One region of the Prochlorococcus sp. MIT2302 genome, then DNA from elsewhere that is predicted to be linked to it. Evidence: predicted binding sites of a transcription regulator. Region 1 holds the regulator's gene; the other holds the start of a gene.
The links. The regulator NtcA, encoded in region 1, controls nitrogen genes in cyanobacteria. The targets are predictions, from matches to a motif close to GTANCNNNNGNTAC.
Positions count from the first base shown of each region.

Region 1 (5,883 bases):
TCATTTTCTCTAATGCCACTCCAAGACCGTAAGAGTGAGCAGGTAAAATAAAATATTTACCATCCTGATCTTCTTTTAAATCGGTAGGTTCTAGATTCGCAGGATTAAATTTTTTTGGATTCATTACTGTTCCTGGAACATGCTTGAAAATCAAAAATTCTTTTGAGGATAGACGCAGATCGTATCCATAAGATGAGCAACCAAAGCTTAAAACAGGTGATTTTTTTGATTCAGGTTCAAGATGCCTTATTAGTTTTTCTTGAAATGGTTCAAGCATTCCTAAAGAAGCTTGCTGTGAAATCCAACGATCGTTCTTTAACATTTAATTGCAGCGTAATTCGGTGATTTGATCAGCCATCTCAATCACTTTAGGAGGAATTGATTGTCCCGTAAGAATAATATCTGTAGATGATGGGCGGTTATTGATCATAGAAATCAAATCAGTTTCTTCTATAAAACCAAGGCTAATTGCCATACCAATTTCATCAAGTACGATTTTGTCTAACTTTTTTTCAATTAAACGTTTTTTACAAAATTCCCATATTTCTTTAATTGCTTTCTCTTCATGTTTTTTCTTAAAAGATAAATTTTCCTCTGGCAACTCTCCAGGTAAGCAAGTATCAATAGCTGGTCTTAACCACTCCAGTCGACCACAAAGATTTACTGCTCCATGGGGACCTTGATTGACTCCGCCTTTCAAGAATTGAGATATTAACACTTTGCTTCCCAAGCCTGCAGATCGTAGCGCTTCGCTTAAAACAATAGAAAAACTACCTCTAAAAGGAGAGGTGTGTATTTGTAATTGGCCTTGTGTTTTAACTAGTTGTAAAGGTTTTCTATCTGGAAGAGCCCTAAGAGAAGGCCCTTTGGCTAGTGACAAGTCCTCTCGTTGAGCATTGATGCTTGATCCTGCATTCATCTCAAATTCGATCTTAACGTCTAAATTTTAATCTAGCGCCTTTAAAATCTGTAATCAACCAAAGAACACTATCTGTGGTGTATGAGGTAAATTTTTTTAACTTTTAAGATTCTTCGGAGCTTTGAAGGAGTTTAAATTTATAGATCTATTTCTTGAATGTTTTCAAGTCTATTTTAAGCATGCGGATTTTAAATAGTAGAATTCAGAACGAGGAAAGAAATTGAGATGGGGATTAAGGGTGAAAAAAGTCGCCATGGCTACATATCGTTTTTTCACAACTTATTAATGTTCTCAGAACGATCAATTAAATATGGTCACTTCGTTTCGTGGCTTTACCCGTTTCAACCAACAAAAAAATAGCCATATGGCTGTTAATTCATCATCAAATTCTTTGCCTCCAACCAACACTTTGTTGGAAGTAATTAAGTCTTTAGATGGTGTCTCTACCGAAGTCGTAGATAGGTCAAAAACAATTTTTTTCCCTGGCGATCCAGCAGAAAGGGTTTACTTGATTAGGCGTGGTGCTGTTCGCTTGAGCAGGGTATATGAAACAGGTGAAGAAATTACAGTTGCTTTATTGAGGGAAAATAGTCTTTTCGGAGTTTTATCTTTATTGACAGGGAATAGATCAGATCGTTTTTATCATGCAGTTGCATTTACTCGTGTGGAACTCGTAGCGGCCCCCGCGACTTCGGTAAGGAATGCAATTGAGCAAGATGCTTCGGTTGGTTTGCTTCTTCTACAAGGTCTATCAAGTCGAGTACTTCAAACTGAGACAATGATTGAAACTTTAACTCATAGAGATATGTCTTCTCGGCTTGCCAGTTTTTTGCTGGTTTTGTGCAGGGACTTTGGTGTACCTGGGGAAAAAGGTGTAACAATTGACCTAAGACTTTCACATCAAGCTATTGCTGAAGCTATTGGTTCAACCAGAGTGACAATTACACGACTGCTTGGTGAGTTAAAAAGTTCATCATTGTTGGCAATAGATAGGAAAAAGATAACTATATTCGATCCAATAGCCTTAGCAAAAAGATTTAATTGAAGCCCATTACATACTAAGGTTTAAGAGGTTTGCTTAATTCCACTTCTTCTTTCTGTGACAGTCTGGCTGAAAATTCTTTTGATATTAATCCTAGGTGGAATACTATCTACTCTAGGTGATCGCTTAGGTTCTAGAGTTGGTAAGGCTCGTTTAAGTATCTTTAAATTAAGACCAAAAAGTACTGCTGTTTTAATAACTGTTTTTACTGGAAGTATTATTAGTGCTATTTCATTTGCAACAATGATTATATTTGATAGGGATTTAAGGGTCGGATTATTTCAACTAGAGGATATTCGAGAAAAGATTATAGATAGTGAAAAAGAATTAAAAAAATTAGAAAAAAATTTATATGCTTTTAGAAGTGGAAATGTAGTAATAACTAGTGGCCAGACTTTAGTAACTAAGACCATTAAATTAAATAAAAATAGTGATATAAAAAAAATTATCGAAAGTTTGTTGCAGCAAGCTAATCTTTATGCTTTTAATTTAGTAAAAACAAATCAATCTAATTATAGAAGGATCTTATTAGTTCGTAAAGATGATATTGAGAAGCTTGAGAGTAAAATATCTGATAACAGAAGTTGGGTTGTTAGAATTAAATCAGCAGGAAATATACTTAGAGGTGAAAATTATGTTTATGCATTTCCTGAGGTCACATTAAATAAAATTATTACAAGCAAAGGAGAGGTTATTGCTTTAGAAAATATATCTTTATCTGATTCTGACTCTGAATCGATTAGTAAAAAGATTAATCTTTTAATGGCTTCAACTTTGGCAGAGGTTAGGCGACGAGGTTCTTTAAGTTCTGAGTTGCAAATTAATGCTAATCAAATTAATAATTTAGGAAAGTATCTAGTTAGTAAAAGAAAGGGAGAATTTCAAATAATAGCTAGAGCTGTTGATACGCATCAAAGTGCAGATAAAGTCTCTGTATCATTAGAGCTAAAGTCTTTAGAAGAAATTATTAGAAGCAAGAGTTAAATGAGTTTTTACATATCAATAGATCCAGGTAATAAAAAATGTGGCTTATTGTTGGCTGATATTAAGTCCAGAAAAGTAATTGAAGCAGGGATAACTTCGTTAAATAAATTTCCTGATTTAGTTTCGTTTTGGAGTGAAGATTATGAAATTAGTAAGATAATCATTGGTGATGGAACAAATTGTAAGTATATAAAGAATGAATTAAAACGAAAAAAATTTTTTGATCTAAATTATGTGAATGAAAAAGGATCAACTTTACGAGCAAGGTTTAGATATTGGGAAATTTGGCCTCCAAATTATTTTATTCGTTGGCTTCCGAAAGAAATCCTTTTCCCTCCTGACAATCTTGATGCCATTGTAGCTTTGATTTTATTGGAAGATTTTTTAAAATCTTCATTGATCTGGCCTGAGAAACTAGATATTAAAATTTGGCCCTAACTGTAAAAATGTAATCCCCGCCAGACTCAAGTTTGTAATCAGCTTTTACTAAATACCTCTCTAAGGCATCTTTGATTAAGGCTCTTCCAAGTGGTGGTTCTACAAAAAGTTGTCCTCTGTGAAACGCCCAAATAAAACTCCATTCGAAATCCCCTGCACGAACAATCCCCTCAACCTTCTGTTCATTAAAGCATTGCTTATGAATTTGAAGATATGCAGTAGTTGATGGTTTGTTATTCATTCTCAAACAGTTATGATTTCTCAGGCTTGTAAGAATTTAGTCGAGTAGTTATATTTTCCCAATTATTTGATGTGATTGAATCAATACAACTAATAATTTCCTGAATGATCAAATTTAATACTATAAATTCTTCATTTGAAAATCTACCTAAGACATGAGATATAGTTTTAGATTTTCTGTCTTGTTGAATCTCACTTGGGGGTCCTATCCCAATCTTTAATCGCTTAAACTCAGCAGTACCTAGATGTTTGATAATACTTTTTAATCCATTATGACCGCCTGAACTACCCTTAGAGCGGACTCTTATTTTTCCTAGAGGTAGATCCATATCATCTACTAGGACTATTAATTGATGATTTTCAAAATTAAACCAATCCTTTGCTGATCTAACTGATTTTCCACTTTCATTCATATATGTATTAGGCATTAAGAGTCTTGTTTGTTCTATACCTGAGCCATAAGCACAAGTCCTACCAAATAATTTTTTGCTTTCACGAAAGCTGCAATTATTTTTCTTTGAAATCTCTTCTAAAACCATGAAACCAACATTGTGTCGAGTTTTCTTGTACTCAACTCCTGGATTTCCTAAACCAACTAATAATTTTATGTTATTGCCCAACATATCAAGTAGATAGAATCTCAGTTGATTCTAAAAGTTAAATATATTTATTTAATTTTGGAGAAATTAATTTTCTTTCTCCAAAATGTCTTCATTTGAAGACTCTTCTTCTGTCATAGCGTTTTTGATTTCACGTTCAAATTCCGTAGAGGCGCTCTGAAGACCTTTGAGGGTTTTACCAATAGTTCTTCCAAGTTCAGGAAGACGTTTTGGACCAAAAATAACAAGCGCTAATCCAGCAATAACAGCTATTTCAGGTAAACCAACCCCAAAAATATTCATGAGCAAAATTCAACTACTCAGAATTTAATCAATTCAGCCGTTCCAGTCGACAGAAAAACCTTGTAGGAGAAGTGATTGGTTATAAATTTGGAGCATTATAACTAGAAAAATTAGTAGCAAAATTCCTATAAAAGCCATTACTGGTACTGCTCCCCATCCTGGTACAACTTTTCCTTGTCCAGAATTGCCAATGGATTTAAGCAAAGATCCAAGTGCTGTTTTTTGTCCCATGTCGGTTCTCTTAGCTCAGATTTGTATGAGTCCCGATATTGTATGAGAACTTGTCCAAAAGAAGAAGAGACTGTAGAAACTTGTGATGGAATGACCTAAAAAAATATGATATTTAAGAATTATGCTTAGAAAAAAGCTGAAAAAAGCTGAAAAAAGCTGAAAAAAGCTGAAAAAAGCTGAAAAAAGCTGAAAAAAGCTGAAAAAAGCTGAAAAAAGCTGAAAAAGAAAAAGAACTAGATAAATACAAAAACAAGGAAAGTTAAGGATTTGAGAAATTTGAATGAGGAAAAAAATTAATCTCTCTATCTATATTCCTTGCTTTGATTGACTTTTTAAGCTTTATCGAAATTAAAAAAACTTTCAAGTTTCCAAAAGTCTGTAACACCTTTGCTTTTTTCATTGGAGTTATTGACTTCATAGGATAGGTTTAACCTCTAATTACTAGGTTAGGATTCATGCTTGCCCTCAAGATTTCCGTTTATACGGTCGTCTTTTTCTTTGTCGGGATCTTTTTATTTGGCTTCTTGGCAAGTGATCCAACAAGGACTCCAAATAGAAAGGATTTGGAAAGTCCTCAGGATTAAAAATGACACGCTAATTACTGGACTAAACAAGCTCCTGTAATTTCTTTTTTCAGTATTATCTTTTCGTCGGCTTAAATGATTTGGCGGCGAAGAGAAAATATTTCTTTTTTGTAAACCTTGGTTTCCTTGGGTTTGCTTCATTCGCCTATTTTTTTGACGTTGCTTTTGGGAAAGAGAATCTTCTTGAAAATTTAACTGTTGATACTGATAAACACCCACCTGTAGAAAAGTTAAAAGGAGAGCAAAAAGACAATATTTTCTTAACTCTCAAGATTTTCTCAGATAAGCAATATGATTACGATCAGGATATTTATTTAGCTCAGGGAAACGTTAAGGCAATAATAAATGGTTGGGTCTTAAGATCTGATTCGCTAAGTTATAATAAAACTACTGGTATTGTAACTGCAAAGGGGAATATTAGATTTAGAAAAAGAAGGCAATATTTCAGAGGTAAGGAATTTCAATATAATTTATTAAAGCAAGAAGGAAGTATTAAAAATGTATACGGGATATTGGATATTCAAAACGTTTTGAATGATTTAA
Region 1 is NZ_CM186285.1:1,687,233-1,693,115, forward strand. Features, by position in the region: gene dcd (dCTP deaminase) at 1-322, opposite strand, end outside; gene AC6EI2_RS09645 (cob(I)yrinic acid a,c-diamide adenosyltransferase) at 323-919, opposite strand; gene ntcA (global nitrogen regulator NtcA) at 1,230-1,964, shown strand; gene AC6EI2_RS09655 (DUF3084 domain-containing protein) at 2,019-2,945, shown strand; gene AC6EI2_RS09660 (RuvC family protein) at 2,946-3,383, shown strand; gene AC6EI2_RS09665 (DUF3146 family protein) at 3,367-3,624, opposite strand; gene pth (aminoacyl-tRNA hydrolase) at 3,635-4,246, opposite strand; gene AC6EI2_RS09675 (TatA/E family twin arginine-targeting protein translocase) at 4,310-4,525, opposite strand; gene psbH (photosystem II reaction center phosphoprotein PsbH) at 4,559-4,756, opposite strand; gene AC6EI2_RS09685 (photosystem II reaction center protein I) at 5,212-5,340, shown strand; gene AC6EI2_RS09690 (DUF3769 domain-containing protein) at 5,421-5,883, shown strand, end outside.

Region 2 (5,883 bases), 670 kb from region 1:
TGCTTCTATTTCGAGTATGCGCTCGGGTGTGAAATTTGCCTTTGATCGAATGGATTGCATTGCATTAAGTGGGATTTTCCCTAGTTTGCAATTAGCCTCACATGCGGCTATTTCAACATCAAGCCAAGTTTGGTATTTGGCTTGTTCAGACCAAATATTTCCCATCTCTGGGTTTGTGTAACGCTCAATCAAAGTGCTACAAAGTTAAAGGTTACTTTAATTTAGGTCGTCAAGGTCAAGCTGACTTGAGTCTATTGTGTTCAACTTCCCAATGCACATATCTTCCCCAAGCCTGCTGCCTTACCCTACATTTTCCCCCTTTGCAGTCAATTACTTGGAAGGGAGGCAAGTCATTAGGTTGATTTGCAAATTTTGCAAAACTTCCTGGAGGCAAAAGCTCAAGTACCTCTCCAGCTTGATTCTTTGGGTTTAGATGAAAATGACCATGGCTAGATAGCTCATTTTTATTGGTGGGATGCATGAGCTTTTTAGACAAAAACTTTGGTCAATTAAATAGATTCTCTATTGAAAAAGAGGATTATTACGACTTCTGCGGTTTTTGTTCCGTTTCCTGTTTGTTTTTGTAAACAAATGACTAAAAAATCGCGATTAGATCTTCACTTGCTGACTAAGGGATTAGCTAAATCTCGTCAAGAGGCGCAGAAGCTCATTAGAGCTGGTAAGGTCAAAACAATTAATGGACAAATTCTTGATAAGCCAGGCCAAGAAGTTTTAAAAGATCTTCAGATAGAAATTACTCAGCCTTTGAAGTATGTATCTCGCGGAGGTGAAAAGTTGTCTGCAGCCTTTGATCAATTTCCGCTTAGTATCAAAAATCGAGTTTGTCTAGATGCTGGGATTTCCACTGGTGGTTTTACAGATTGTCTTTTGCAATTAGGAGCAGCAAAGGTTTATGGAGTTGATGTTGGCTATGGCCAAACGGCATGGAGTATTAGAAATGATCCAAGAGTGGTTCTGTTGGAACGTACTAATATTAGACATTTAACTCCTGAAAAATTATTTAATGATGGAGATCCAATACCTGACTTCGCTGTAGCTGACTTATCTTTTATCTCTCTAAAAATTGTTTTGCCTAGTCTTAAATCTCTTCTTAATAATGCCCGGTCTGAATTGTTAGTATTAGTAAAACCTCAATTTGAGGTTGGCAAGGACAAAGTTGGGAAGGGCGGAGTCGTTCGGGATCATTCTCTGCATCTTGAGGCTATTGAAGGCGTGATAAACGAATCTAAAAAATACGGATGGTATCCAAAAGGATTGATCGCATCACCCTTAAAGGGACCTGCGGGTAATCAAGAATATTTATTATGGATGAACGATGACTCTAAGGGATTCGATAACATAGAAAAATTGATGGATTTTTCGTAAATTTATAGAGCTATTTCGTTTTTATCACCTGTTCTTATCCTTACTACGGAATCTATTGGAGTTACGAAAATCTTTCCATCTCCAATCTCTCCAGTTTTTGCTGCTTCAGCAATAGCTTTTAAAACAATGTCAATTTTTTCTTCAGGGACAACAACTTCTATCTTTAGTTTTTGAAGAAATTCAACGGTGAACTCGGAACCTCTGTATCTTTCGACTTGTCCTTTTTGGCGTCCAAATCCTCTTACTTCGCTTACAGTCATTCCGACTACACCAGCATTGACTAAGGCGATCTTTACGTCTTCTAGTTTAAAAGGGCGTATTATTGCTTCTATCTTTTTCATATCACTTTAAGAAACTTTTTTGATCTTAGATAATTTTTGATCAGATTTTGTCTATTGGACTTAGAGAATTGATGAAATTTACATTTAGTCCAGCATTTGTTGCATCTTCTTGAAGCATTCGGGCGTCCTTGGTAGGAATTATTACTAAGCCATTACTGATAATTTCCCAATGATTGGATTCGAAATGAGTTTGTAGCCAAAGAATTCCGTGAACAGTTTTCGGCTCTATTTGAGTTCCATTTCTCTTTTCAGAAAGACTGATGTCCATAAAAAATCTTGTTTATGCATCTATTAGGGGGGAAAGCGTGAATTAGTTTTGTACTCATTGATACATATCTCCTTTTCCCCATCATTTAAATGTTTTTTATTAGCAAAATTTATTAGAGGGTTGAATCCTTAATCCAGGTATTATGTAGTCTGTTATTAAATTCCTATTCAAGATATTCAAATGAGTGAAGAAAATATTAAAGAGGTAATTATGTATGGGGAAAGGGAAATAGCTGCTGGGAGATTGATTTGCTTTCCTAATCCCAAGACTAATAGAGATTATGAAATTTCAATAGATTTCCCTGAATTTACATGTAAGTGTCCTTTTTCGGGTTATCCAGATTTCGCTACTTTAAGGATTGTATATCAACCAGATAAGAAGGTAATTGAACTAAAAGCAATTAAACTTTATTTAAATAGTTTTCGTGAAAAGAAAATATCTCATGAAGAAGTTACAAATAAAATAATAGATGATTTTGTTGAAGTTTCTGACCCTAAATGGATGCAATTAGAAGCTAATTTTAACCCTAGAGGAAATGTTCATACTATCATTAGGGTTTGTCATGGAAAAAGAAATGATTTAGAGTTAATCACTTAGAAAACTAATAAATTTCGGCAATTCTTTCGAGAGACCTGCAAGATTTCTGTTGCTTAAGCCACCTATATAGATAATAGATTGATCCTTTTCATGTAATAACCAAATCTTCTTGGTAGATATTATACTTAGTGAACCACCAAGAAGTATTATAGCGAAACTGGTATAAACAAAGGGTACTCCGGGATCACGCTTTAAAAGTAATCCACTACTTGGTATTACATTTATTATTTTAATTAAAGTATTTTTCACTTCCGCTTCCTTATTTATGCTTATGTTTGTAAGTCTCGTACCATCATTATCATAAATTGTTACAGGTCCCAATTCACTCGAAACTGTTAATAAGATTTGCCCTTCTCCATCTTTTTGGGTTGGTATAATAGTTCCCCAAGTTTGTTCCCCTAGCTCTGGAATAGATTTTATTGGAATTTGTAATTTGGGACTATTATCAACTTGAAGTGTTATTGCTGCTAATGACCAGTCGGCTTGATATAATGTTAGTCCTTTGTACCTTAATGGAGAATTAACACTAATCTCCTTCTCTTCATTATTTCCATTTGGTTCAATAACTTTTACTATTGATCTATACTGCTCAGTTCTTCCTTGAGGGTCTCTTTCTATTTGAAACTTTAGTAATTTTATTGTTAATCCTTTCTCTTCATTATTGTTTAATAAATCTATTGATCTTCCAGGTGCGATGAATCTTTCTAAAGTTTTTCCATTTAATGATCCGTATGTTGCACCTATCATCAATAAGATTAAACCTAGATGAATTAGTATAGGTCCTAATCTACCAATTACTCCTTTCCTTGCAGCTATCCTTCCATCTGTTTCTCTCACATTCCAACCTTGCTTTTTTAAATTTATTGAAAGTTTTTCTAAGCTTTTTGAAGGATCATTAGTTTTAATTGTCTGCGCGACAGAAAGTTTTGCTATTTGACGAGGAGATTTATAATCTATCCAGTTTAATGCTGATTTAAGTATTGGTAATTGTCTTCTAAAACTACAAACTGCCAGAGCTAAACCAAGCCAAGTTAATAAAATCAAAAACCAGTAACTTGTATAAACATGATTGAATTGAAAAAGTATTAATATATTTCCATTGATTAGTCCAAGAAAAGGATCATTATTGAAATTATCATAGTAGAATTGATCTGGTTCTTGTTGTGGGATAAAAGTTCCTGCTGCACAAGAAATTGCTATTAAGAATAATAGTAAAATAGCAATCTTTAAGCTAGAAAGCCAATTTAAAACTTGGCTGATTTTTTTCATCTAATTCATATCCAAGTAGAAAGAAGGCTGAAAAGACCTACGGTTAATAAAATAACCCCACTAATTGGTGGAACCCATTTCCCAATAGGTCGCAAAGATAATAATTTTGGAACACTTGCTGCAAAAGTTCCTGCAATAAATAAAGGAACAATTTGCCCAATCGCAAAGCTTGCAAGAAAAATTGTGCCACCAATGGGGTTACCTTCCTTGGCAACCCATGCGAGAAGAACAGCAAGGACAGGAGTTGTACAAGGCGAGGAGGCTAATCCAAAAGCTAACCCTGCTGAAACCGGTGCGAAAGCTGGGGGGACTTTGCTTGTCCAAGCTTCAGGATCAGGTCCAGATGGAAGGGCGATTTTTAAGAGGCCAAGGAGATTAAGGCCCATAATTATGGCTAAAAGACTAATAAGTATTGAAAAGAAACCAGGTAATTGGCCATAAATTTTCCCTAAAAAACCGCTTAGACTTCCTAGAACCACTAGTGAAATAACTATCCCGCCGCAGAAACTAAAAGTTTTTTGTAGAGGGTTTTGTTTACTTTTAAATCCAGCTAGATATGCAACTGTTATTGGTAATAGTGATAATGAGCAGGGGCCTAAACTGGTTAAAAGGCCTCCAGTGAAAACTATTAGGAGTGATACAGGGGTTGGATTATTTAGCCCATTATTAATTATGTGCTCGCCATGACGAGCCATATCAGAGACAACCAAGCTTATGGAAGAAATGCTCAAAAAAAGATTTGCCACACCACTTTTCCTTTCTAGATTATCTATTTAAGCGTCAATTTGAGGAATTTTTAATTAATAAATCTGAAGATTCAATAGAGGATCTGACCAATAAGGCTGCTATTAGTAAGCTTGAGATTAATGAGTTTCCCCCATAACTGATCAGAGGGAAAGGAAGACCTGTTGTTGGCATTGCACCTGAGGAAACTGCGATGTGCATAATTGATTGGCCTACAAGAATAGTTCCTGATCCAATAGAAATTAGTTTGGTATAATTATTTCTACAATTAAGGGATATTTTTAGAGTTAAATATGAAATTACGAGTAAAAATGTTAAAAGTAAAATAGATCCAAAAAATCCAAATTCTTCTGCAAAAACAGCAAATATAAAATCAGTACTTCTATATGGTAGATATTGTAATTTTTGCATTGAAAGACCATATCCTTCTCCAAATAAACCACCTGAACCGATAGCATAAAGACTCTGAATTAATTGATAACCCCCTTCTTGTGGATCTTTCCATGGGTTGATAAATGATAAAACGCGACTTTGCTGGTAAGCATTAAAAAAAATACTTATTGAACCAATGGTTAAGCCTGATAAGGCCGTGTTGAAAAGATGCTTAAAATTAATACCAGCAGCTAAGGCAATCATCCAAAGTAATATTCCTGTTAATGCAGCAGTGCTTAAATTTGGTTGTTTTATAATTAATAAAATAATGGAGGCAAATATAGTTAACCAAAAAATTTTTTTTTCTGAATTTATTCTCTCCCATTGACCAAAAAGTTTTGCACTATGAAGGATAATAAAAGGTTTGATTAATTCCGATGGTTGAACTTGGATTGGACCGATAATCAACCATCTTGTAGAACCATTGACGGTACTACCGAAAAAACTTGTTGATGCAATCAGCAGCATTCCTATAAAAAGGCAAGGACCTGAAACCCTAAGCCAGCTTTTTAATTTGATATTGATGGCGAGATAAAAAATGCTCCAGCTAGCGATTAGCCAAATTATTTGTCTTTTTATGTAATAAGTACCTTCACCCATTTCTCTGGTGGCTACCCACCAACTAGCTGATCCAAGTATGAAAATTCCTGAAATGCTCCAAAAGGCTATTAATCCCATTATTAAACGCCCTTCCATAGGCCAAAATGGCCAAGGCAATGGAAGAATTTTATCGTTGATGAAATTACTCAGAAAATCTTTTGATTCATGCCTCTTTTTCGATTTGGAAGTGTATGGTGTTTTTTTATTAGAAATATTACTCAAAGGATATTTTGCTTGTATACCATT
Region 2 is NZ_CM186285.1:1,017,600-1,023,482, reverse strand. Features, by position in the region: gene purB (adenylosuccinate lyase) at 1-192, opposite strand, end outside; gene AC6EI2_RS06065 (hypothetical protein) at 236-481, opposite strand; gene AC6EI2_RS06060 (TlyA family RNA methyltransferase) at 592-1,386, shown strand; gene AC6EI2_RS06055 (P-II family nitrogen regulator) at 1,389-1,727, opposite strand; gene AC6EI2_RS06050 (hypothetical protein) at 1,768-1,995, opposite strand; gene queF (preQ(1) synthase) at 2,176-2,592, shown strand; gene AC6EI2_RS06040 (cytochrome c biogenesis ResB family protein) at 2,581-3,861, opposite strand; gene AC6EI2_RS06035 (cytochrome c biogenesis CcdA family protein) at 3,867-4,607, opposite strand; gene AC6EI2_RS06030 (FtsW/RodA/SpoVE family cell cycle protein) at 4,642-5,859, opposite strand.
Region 2: the regulator NtcA is predicted to act here: its motif matches at 2,046-2,059, upstream of queF (preQ(1) synthase).